Regions from separate parts of the Shinella sp. JR1-6 genome, predicted to be linked through region 2. Evidence: riboswitches for the same ligand, from Rfam matches in the RefSeq annotation. Region 2 holds a riboswitch; the other holds the start of a gene.

Region 1 (4,714 bases), on a different contig from region 2:
GTCTGCGACCTGAACGGCATCCTGCGCGGCAAGCGCGTGCCCGTCGGGCAGGCGGAAAAGGTGCTGAAGGGCGGCATTCGCATGCCGCTGTCCATCGTGGGCGTGGACGTGTGGGGTGAGGACATCGTCGGCTCAAGCCATGTCTTCGCCTCGGGCGACATGGACGGCATCTGCGCCGCAACCGGTCGTGGCGCGCTCCCCGTCAGCTGGACGTTGAAGCCGTCAGCCGTCGTGCCGCTCTGGCTGTTCAAGGAGGACGGCACACCGTTCCTTGCCGACCCGCGCCAGGCACTCGCCAATATCGTGCGCCAGTACCACGAACTCGGCCTGCGCCCCGTCGTCGCCTCGGAAATGGAGTTTTACCTGATCGACGCCGAGCCCGACCATGCACAGCCGCCGATCTCGCCCTATACCGGCAAGCGGCTCGACTCCGACGCCATCCTCTCCATCGACGAGCTCGACGATTTCGGCCAGTTCTTTTCCGACGTCTATGCGGAATGCGAACGGCAGAATGTGCCGGCGGATTCGGCCGTCGCCGAAAACGGTATCGGCCAGTTCGAAATCAACCTGATGCATTCCGACGACCCGTTGAAGGCCGCCGACGACGCGCTGTTCTTCAAGCGCATCATCAAGGGCGTCGCGCGCAAGCATGGTTTTGCCGCCACCTTCATGGCAAAGCCCTACGGCATGCGCTCCGGCAGCGGCATGCACATGCATTTCAGCCTGATCGACGAGGACGGCAACAACGTCTTCGACAACGACACGCCCGAGGGCTCTGACATCATGAAACATGCCGTCGCGGGCCTGACGCGCGGCATGGCGGAATCGACGCTGCTCTTCGCGCCGCATTTCAACTCCTACCGCCGCCTGCGCCCGGATACGCATGCTCCCACCTCCGTTTCGTGGGGCTACGAGAACCGCACCGCCGCCATCCGCATTCCCGGCGGCAGCAACAAGGCGCGCCGCATCGAGCACCGCGTCGCCGGCGCCGATGCCAACCCCTATCTCGTCATGGCCGGCATTCTCGGCGCCGCCCTTGTCGGCATCCGCAACAAGTGGGAGCCGCCGGCACCGGTCTCGGGCCGGGCCTATCTCTCGCAGCTGCCGCGCATCCCCTCGGAATGGGGCTCTGCCGTCACCGCCTTCGAGAACGGCTCGATCGTCTCGGAGATCTTCGATACGGATCTCCGCTCCATGCTGATCGCCTGCAAGCGGCAGGAAATCGCCGGTTTTGCCGAACAGGTGACCGACTTCGAATTCAGCGCCTACCTGGAAATCGTCTGATGGCCAATACCCAGTCCTATGCCGGCAACGGCGCCTATCCCGACAGCTACTACGCCGCCTCCCGCAACATCATCCGCACGCCGAAAGTGCTGGAAGGCGCTGTCACCGCCGACGTCGCCGTGCTCGGCGCCGGCTATTCCGGCCTTTCCACCGCCATCCACCTTGCCGAAAAGGGCTACAAGGTTGTGATGGTCGAGGGCGCCGGCATCGGCTGGGGCGCCTCGGGCCGCAACGGCGGGCAGATCGTCAACGGTCTCAATGCCAGCCTCGACACGATCAAGCGCCGCTACGGCGATCAGGCCGGCGCCTTCGTCGGCGGCCTGGTGCAGGAAGGCGGCAAGATTATCCGCCGCATCGTCTCGCAATACGACATCGATTGCGACATGAAGACCGGCAACATCTATGCCGCCTATACGCCCGCCCACATGAAGGACCTCGAGCACAAGAAGGCCCTTTGGAAGAGCTACGGCATGGACGACCACCAGATACTCGACAAGGCGGCGATCAGCAAACTGGTCAACACCGACGCCTATATCGGCGGCATGCTGGACACGACCGGCGGCCACATGCACCCGCTCAACCTCACCCTCGGCGAGGCCAAGGCACTGGAATCGCTTGGCGGCGTGATCTACGAACAGTCGCCCGTCACCCGCGTCGAGCACGAGGCGGAAAAGCCCGTCATCCACACGGCGAAGGGCAGCGTCACCGCCAAGGTCGCCGTGCTTTGCGGCAATGCCTATCTCGGCCATGTCGTGCCGAAGCTGGTTTCGCGCGTCATGCCCGTCTCCACCCAGATGGTCGCCACCGAGCCACTCGGCGCCGAGCGCGCCGATGCGCTGATCCCGAGCGACATGTGCGTCGAGGACGTCCGCTACATCCTCGACTACTTCCGCCTCTCCGCCGACAAGCGCATGATTTTCGGCGGCGGCACCGTCTATGGCGGCACCGACCCGGCGGACGTGCGCGCAAAAATCCGCCCAAACCTCGAAAAGGTCTTCCCCTCGCTGAAGGGCGTAAAAATCGACTACGCCTGGAGCGGCAACTTCGCCCTCTCCTTCTCGCGCGTGCCGCAGATGGGCAAGATCGGCAAGAACACCTATTTTGCCCACGGCTACAGCGGCCACGGCGTCACCGGCTCGCATCTCTTCGGCCGCATCCTCTCGGAAGCGGTCGACGGCGATCTCTCGCGCTTCAGCCAGTTCGAAAAGCTGCCCTGGATTCCCTTCCCGGGTGGGCGCATGTTCCGTGCGCAATATTCCACCATCGGCTCCTGGTGGTATCAGTTCAAGGACGCCTTCGGCCTCTAAGGCCCGACACATTTTAGAACGGCAGGGCCGGCGCTTGCGCCGGCCTTTTGCTTGCCCCTTGCGTACTGTCACAAGCGGGATTATGCCTTGCCTTGCTCTAACGGGGTGCCAGCGGATTTTTTTTTCCACTGGCTGAGAGGCGGTCTCGCCAACCCGAAGAACCTGATCCGGCTCGTACCGGCGGAGGGATTAGACGGCACATCCTGCGCCCTACTCCCGTTTTGTGAACAACAAGGAGGCGCGGATGCGCAAGACACTTTTCTCCACCATCGCGGCACTGGCCGTTTCCCTCGCCCTTCCCGCGCTCGCGCAGGAAAAGACGCTGACCGTCTACACCTACGAGAGCTTCGTCGCCGAATGGGGCCCCGGCCCGAAGGTCAAGGAAGCCTTCGAGAAGACCTGCGGCTGCACGGTCGAATGGGTCGGCGTCGCCGATGGCGTGGAACTTCTGACGCGCCTGAAGCTCGAAGGCGAAAGCACCAAGGCCGACCTCGTTCTCGGCCTCGACACCAACCTCATCACCGAGGCCAAGGCGACTGGCCTCTTCGAGGCGCATGGCCTTTCGCCGGCGGACCTCACCGTGCCGGGCGGCTTCTCCGACGACACATTCCTGCCCTACGACTACGGCCATTTCGCCGTCGTCTATGACAGCGAGACGCTGAAGACCCCGCCGACGAGCCTCAAGGACCTCGTCGAAGGCGACCCGTCGCAAAAAATCGTCATCGAGGACCCGCGCACGTCGACGCCCGGCCTCGGCCTGCTGCTCTGGGTGAAGTCGGTTTATGGCGACAAGGCGGGCGAGGCCTGGGGCAAACTCAAGGATCGCGTGCTGACCGTCACGCCCGGCTGGTCGGAAGCCTATGGCCTCTTCACCAAGGGCGAGGCGCCGATGGTGCTGTCCTACACGACCTCACCGGCCTACCACGTCATCGCGGAGAAGACCGAGCGTTACAAGGCCGCCGCCTTCTCCGAAGGCCATTACGTGCAGATCGAAGTCGCCGGCCTGACGCGCACCGCTGACGACAAGGATCTGGCCCGCCAGTTCCTGACCTTCATGACCGGCCCGGATTTCCAGTCGATCATTCCGGAAACCAACTGGATGATGCCGGCCGCCAAGACGAAGGACCCGCTGCCTGCCGCCTTCGACGCGCTGGTGAAGCCGGAAAAGACCTTCCTGATGTCGTCGGACGAGGTTGCAGCCAACCGCAAGGCCTGGATCGACGAATGGCTCGCGGCGATGAGCGCCAAGTAACGTGATCTTCGCCCGCACCGAGCGACGGACATTGCGTGTCGCCGGGGGCCTCGCCCTCGGCACCGTGCTGGTCTTCGTCGGTGCGGCGACCGCCGTGCTTCTCGCCCATGCCGGCCCCGGCTCCGGCGCGCCGCTCCTCGATGCCTATATCGGGCGCGTCGCGCAGTTCACTCTGCTGCAGGCGACACTCTCCACACTCCTGTCCGTCCTGCTCGCCATTCCGGTCGCCCGGGCGCTCGCCCGACAGCGGGATTTTTCCGGCCGCGTTTGGATCATCCGGCTGTCCGTCGTACCGCTCGGCCTGCCGGCGCTGGTCGCCGCCCTCGGCGTCATCGAGGTCTGGGGCCGGCAGGGCGTCGTCAACGACCTGCTCGGGCTCGCCGGGCTGCAGAACCCGGTCAGCGTCTACGGGCTTGCCGGCATCTTGATCGCCCATGTCTTCTTCAACCTGCCGCTCGCCGCACGCTTCCTGCTGGCGGCCCTCGAGCGCATTCCGGCCGAATACTGGCTGACCTCCGCCAATCTCGGCATGGGCAGCGGCGCGGTGTTCCGGCTTATCGAATGGCCCGTCATCCGGCGGGTCCTGCCGGGGATCGCCGGACTCGTCTTCATGCTCTGCGCAACGAGCTTCACCATCGCGCTGACGCTCGGCGGCGGGCCGGCGGCAACGACGATCGAGGTGGCGATCTACCAGGCGCTGCGCTTCGATTTCGATCCCGAACGCGCCGTCCTGCTCGCCTTCCTGCAGATCTTCGTCACGGCAAGCCTGCTCTGGCTGATCTCGCTGTTCGGCAAGCCACCCGAAGAGGGCATGACGACAGGCCGCGCCATCCGCCGTTTCGACGGCCGCCGGCACCGCCTTCCCGATGGC
Region 2 (4,714 bases):
CCGCGGAGCTGGCAGAGGTCTCCATCCCGGCAAACCAGGACCATTCGGTGCGCCTGACGCAGCTGCGCAACGCGTTCTTCGCCCTGCCGGAAGAACAGCGCGAAGCGTTGCACCTCGTCGCGATCGAGGAACTTTCCTACCAGGAAGCAGCCGAAACGCTCGGCATCCCGGTCGGCACGCTGATGTCGCGTGTCGCCCGCGCGCGCCAGCGGCTGCGCGCCTTCGAACAGAGCGGCAGCGCCGCTCCCGTCACGCATCTCAGAATCGTCGGAGGCACTGGCGATGACAAGCAATGACCCCATTCTCGAATCCGATCTCAACGCCTATGTCGACGAGCAGCTCGCCGTCGGCCGGCGCATCGAGGTCGAGGCCTATCTTTCGGAACGGCCGGAGGTCGCGGCGCAGATCATGAAGGATCTGCGCGTGCGCGACGAGCTGCGCCTGGCACTTGCCGACCACCGCACGGTGACGCGGCAGGAAACGCGCGAGGCCGCCCGGCTCCTGGAACGCGCGCTGTCGCGTCGCCGCATCTTCTCCGTCTTCCGCCGTGCTGCGACCATCGCCCTCTTCGTGGCCGCCGGCTGGACGGCCCATGCCGTGCTCGGCCCCTTCGGCGCCACCGAGGTCGTGGCCTCCACGCCCCCGCCTGCCTTCGTGGAGGAGGCGGTGCGCGCGCACAAGACGACGCTGCTGCGCGATACTATGGCATCCCAGCCGGAAACCGAGACCTTCGATCCGGCGGAGATCCGCTCTGCAACCGCGATCGTGCTGCCGGACCTGCCGAAGGGTTGGGGCGTGATCGACACGCAGGTCTTCCCCTCGGCCTATGGTCCGAGCGTCGAACTGGTGCTGGAACCACGCAAGGGCGAGCGCCTGTCGCTCTTTGCGGTGCGCCCCGGCTCGTTCGGCGTGCAGCACGTCCTGCTCTTCCACGCCGACAATGCCCGTGCCGCCTACTGGCAGATCGGCGATGTCGCCTATGCGCTGGTTTCGGAAAGCCGCAAGGCCGACGACCTGGCGGAAACCGCGCGCGATCTTTCGCGCACGCTCTACTGATCAACCGCGTCCAAACCGAAGGAGTTATTCGATGGATCCCGTACAACAGCGATTTGGCTACGGCGCGCAGGCGCAGTCGGCCGCCCTCTTCGACGAGGGCCTGCGCCAGCACATGCTGCGCGTCTACAACTATATGGGCGCCGGCCTTGTGATCACCGGCCTCATCGCCTTCATCGTCGGCTCGACGCCGGCCCTCTACGTGCCGATCTTCTCCTCCCCGCTGAAGTGGGTGGTGATGCTGGCGCCGCTCGCCTTCGTCTTCTTTTTCTCATTCAAGATCCAGACGATGTCGGCCAGCACCGCGCAGATGACCTTCTGGGCTTTCTGCGCCGTCATGGGCCTGTCGCTCGCCTCGGTGTTCCTCGTCTTCACCGGCACGAGCATCGCCCGCACCTTCTTCATCGCCGCCTCGATGTTCGGCGCGACGAGCCTCTATGGCTACGTGACGAAGCGTGACCTCGCGAAGTTCGGCTCGTTCCTGATCATGGGCCTTATCGGCGTCGTGATCGCCTCGGTCGTCAACATCTTCCTCGGTTCGAGCGCGCTGCAGTTCGCAATTTCCGTGATCGGCATCGTCGTCTTCGTCGGCCTCACCGCCTGGGACACGCAGAACATCAAGCAGCAGTATGCTGAAAACATCGACCAGGAATCGCAGCAGAAGATGGCCGTGTTCGGGGCGCTTTCGCTGTACCTGAACTTCGTCAACATCTTCCAGCTTCTTCTGAATTTCACTGGCGAGCGCGAATAGTTTTCGCAAATGATTCAAGAGGAAACGGCGGGGCAAAACCCCGCCGTTTTTTGCTTCTCGCACCGCAATATACGTAAGTAATTTCTTACGAATTTTACCCGGTTGACAAATCAGCCGGCAGCGTCTTTGCTTAGAGCATTCACCAGGGGGGTCCCGACAAGGGGCTGAGATACTGCTGGCATTCGCAGCGCAGTGACCCGTTGAACCTGATCCAGTTCATACTGGCGTAGGGACGGTGCAAGCGCTGTAGAACCCGAAATCCGCAACCCGGATTCCGCCTACGCGTCCTTCCATCATTCCGGCTCTAGGACTGGGTCTCCAATCGCAAACTTGGAGCCTCACGAATGAATATTGCCGCCCAGAAGCTCACTCCCACCGTCACGACAGGCGCCCTGCCCGCCTCGCGAAAGATCCACATCGCCGGCGAGCAGCACCCGCAGATCCGCGTGCCGATGCGCGAGATCGCCCTGCACCCGACCTCCGGCGAACCGCCAGTCATCGTCTACGACGCCTCCGGCCCCTATACCGACCCCACCCATGTCGTCTCGATCGAAAGCGGCCTGCCGCGGCTTCGCGAGGCCTGGGTCGCCGCACGCGGGGATACCGAGGACTATGACGGCCGCCACATCCGTCCGGAGGACAACGGCTTTGCCACCGGGGAGCGGCTGACACCCGAGTTTCCCGTGCGCAACCGGCCTCGCCGGGCGACAAACGGCAAGGCGGTGACACAGCTCGCCTATGCCCGCGCAGGCATCATCACGCCGGAAATGGAATTCATCGCCATCCGCGAAAACCTCGGCCGCAAGGCCGCGAAAGAGGCGCTCATCCGCGACGGCGAGAGTTTCGGCGCCCACATCCCCGACTTCGTCACGCCGGAATTCGTCCGCAAGGAAGTCGCAAGCGGCCGGGCGATCATTCCCGCCAACATCAACCACCCGGAAGCCGAGCCGATGATCATCGGCCGGAATTTCCTGGTGAAGATCAACGCCAATATCGGCAATTCCGCCGTCACCTCCTCCATGGCGGAAGAGGTCGAGAAGATGGTCTGGGCGATCCGCTGGGGCGGCGATACGGTCATGGACCTCTCCACCGGCCGAAACATCCACAACATCCGCGAATGGATCATCCGCAATTCACCGGTCCCGATCGGCACCGTGCCGCTCTACCAGGCGCTGGAAAAGGTCAACGGCATTGCCGAGGACCTCACCTGGGAGGTTTTCCGCGATACGCTGATCGAGCAGGCCGAACAGGGCGTCGATTATTTCACCATCCATGCCGGCGTGCGGCTCGCCTATATTCCGCTCACCGTCAACCGCGTCACCGGCATCGTCTCGCGTGGCGGCTCGATCATGGCCAAGTGGTGTCTTCATCACCACCGGGAAAGCTTCCTCTACGAACATTTCGAGGAAATCTGCGACATCTGCCGCGCCTATGACGTCTCCTTCTCGCTCGGTGACGGCCTGCGCCCCGGCTCGATCGCTGACGCCAACGACGCCGCGCAGTTCGCCGAACTCGAAACGCTCGGCGAGCTGACGCAGATCGCCTGGGCAAAGGACTGCCAGGTCATGATCGAAGGCCCCGGCCATGTGCCGATGCACAAGATCAAGGAGAACATGGACAAGCAGTTGAAGGTCTGTGGCGAGGCGCCCTTCTACACGCTCGGGCCGCTGACGACCGACATCGCCCCCGGCTACGACCACATCACCTCGGGCATCGGTGCGGCAATGATCGGCTGGTTCGGCACCGCCATGCTCTGCTACGTCACGCCGAAGGAACATCTCGGCCTACCGGACCGCGACGACGTGAAGGTCGGCGTCATCACCTACAAGATCGCCGCCCACGCCGCCGATCTCGCCAAGGGCCATCCGGCGGCGAAGATCCGCGACGACGCGCTGTCGCGCGCCCGTTTCGAGTTCCGTTGGGAGGACCAGTTCAACCTTTCGCTCGACCCGGAAACCGCCCGCGCCTTCCACGACGAGACGCTGCCGAAGGAGGCACACAAGGTGGCGCATTTCTGCTCCATGTGCGGCCCGAAATTCTGCTCCATGCGCATCTCGCACGATATCCGTGCCGAGGCGCAGAAGGAGGGGCTGGAGGCCATGGCCGCGAAATATCGCGACGGCGGCGACCTCTACATGCCGCTTGCTGAAGCCCCCGCCGGAGAATGACCATGCGCGTCCTCGTCAAAGGGGCCGGCGTTGCCGGCCTCACCGTCGCCTGGCAGCTCTATCGCCACGGCTTCGACGTCACCATCACCGAACGCGCCGAAAAGGTCGGCCTCGGTGCCTCCGGCTTCGCCGGCGGCATGCTGGCCCCCTGGTGCGAGCGGGAAAGCGCGGAAGAGCCCGTTCTGGCGCTCGGCCGCTCGGCCGCAGACTGGTGGGAAGCGGCCGTGCCCGGTCATGTCAAGCGCCGGGGAACGCTGGTCGTTGCCGCCGGCCGCGATGCCGCGGAGCTCGAGCGCTTCGCCCGCCGCACGAGCGGCTGGGAATGGCTCGACGGCGCGGCCATTGCCGAGCTGGAACCGGATCTCGCCGGCCGCTTCCCCAAGGCCCTGTTCTTCCGGCAGGAAGCCCATCTCGACCCGCAGCGGGCGCTTTCGGCGCTCACCGCCGGGCTCGAGGAGGCGCGGATGCGCTTCCTGTTCGGCGCCGGCCCGGATGCCGCTCGCTACGACCGCGTGATCGACTGCACCGGCGCAGCCCGGATCGGCCAGCTGCCGGACCTTCGGGGCGTGCGCGGCGAAATGCTCTATGTGGAAACCCCGGAAATCAACCTCTCCCGCCCCGTCCGGCTGTTGCATCCGCGCCACCCGATCTACATCGTGCCACGCGGAAGGAACCGCTTCATGGTGGGCGCGACCATGATCGAGAGCGCCGACGACGGCGGCATCACCGCCCGCTCGCTCAT

The links. Region 2 has a riboswitch for thiamine pyrophosphate ahead of thiC (phosphomethylpyrimidine synthase ThiC). Riboswitches for the same ligand answer to the same signal wherever they lie in the genome.
Region 1: another riboswitch for thiamine pyrophosphate. It lies ahead of thiB (thiamine ABC transporter substrate binding subunit); the one in region 2 lies ahead of thiC (phosphomethylpyrimidine synthase ThiC).

What each region holds. Positions count from the first base shown of each region.
Region 1 is NZ_SHMI01000008.1:180,479-185,192, forward strand. It holds gene EXZ48_RS16650 (glutamine synthetase family protein) at 1-1,284, shown strand, start outside; gene EXZ48_RS16655 (FAD-binding oxidoreductase) at 1,284-2,591, shown strand; TPP riboswitch at 2,683-2,797, shown strand; gene thiB (thiamine ABC transporter substrate binding subunit) at 2,836-3,843, shown strand; gene thiP (thiamine/thiamine pyrophosphate ABC transporter permease) at 3,848-4,714, shown strand, end outside.
Region 2 is NZ_SHMI01000001.1:139,269-143,982, reverse strand. It holds gene EXZ48_RS00665 (sigma-70 family RNA polymerase sigma factor) at 1-296, shown strand, start outside; gene EXZ48_RS00660 (anti-sigma factor) at 283-1,056, shown strand; gene EXZ48_RS00655 (Bax inhibitor-1/YccA family protein) at 1,088-1,804, shown strand; TPP riboswitch at 1,939-2,055, shown strand; gene thiC (phosphomethylpyrimidine synthase ThiC) at 2,149-3,972, shown strand; gene thiO (glycine oxidase ThiO) at 3,975-4,714, shown strand, end outside.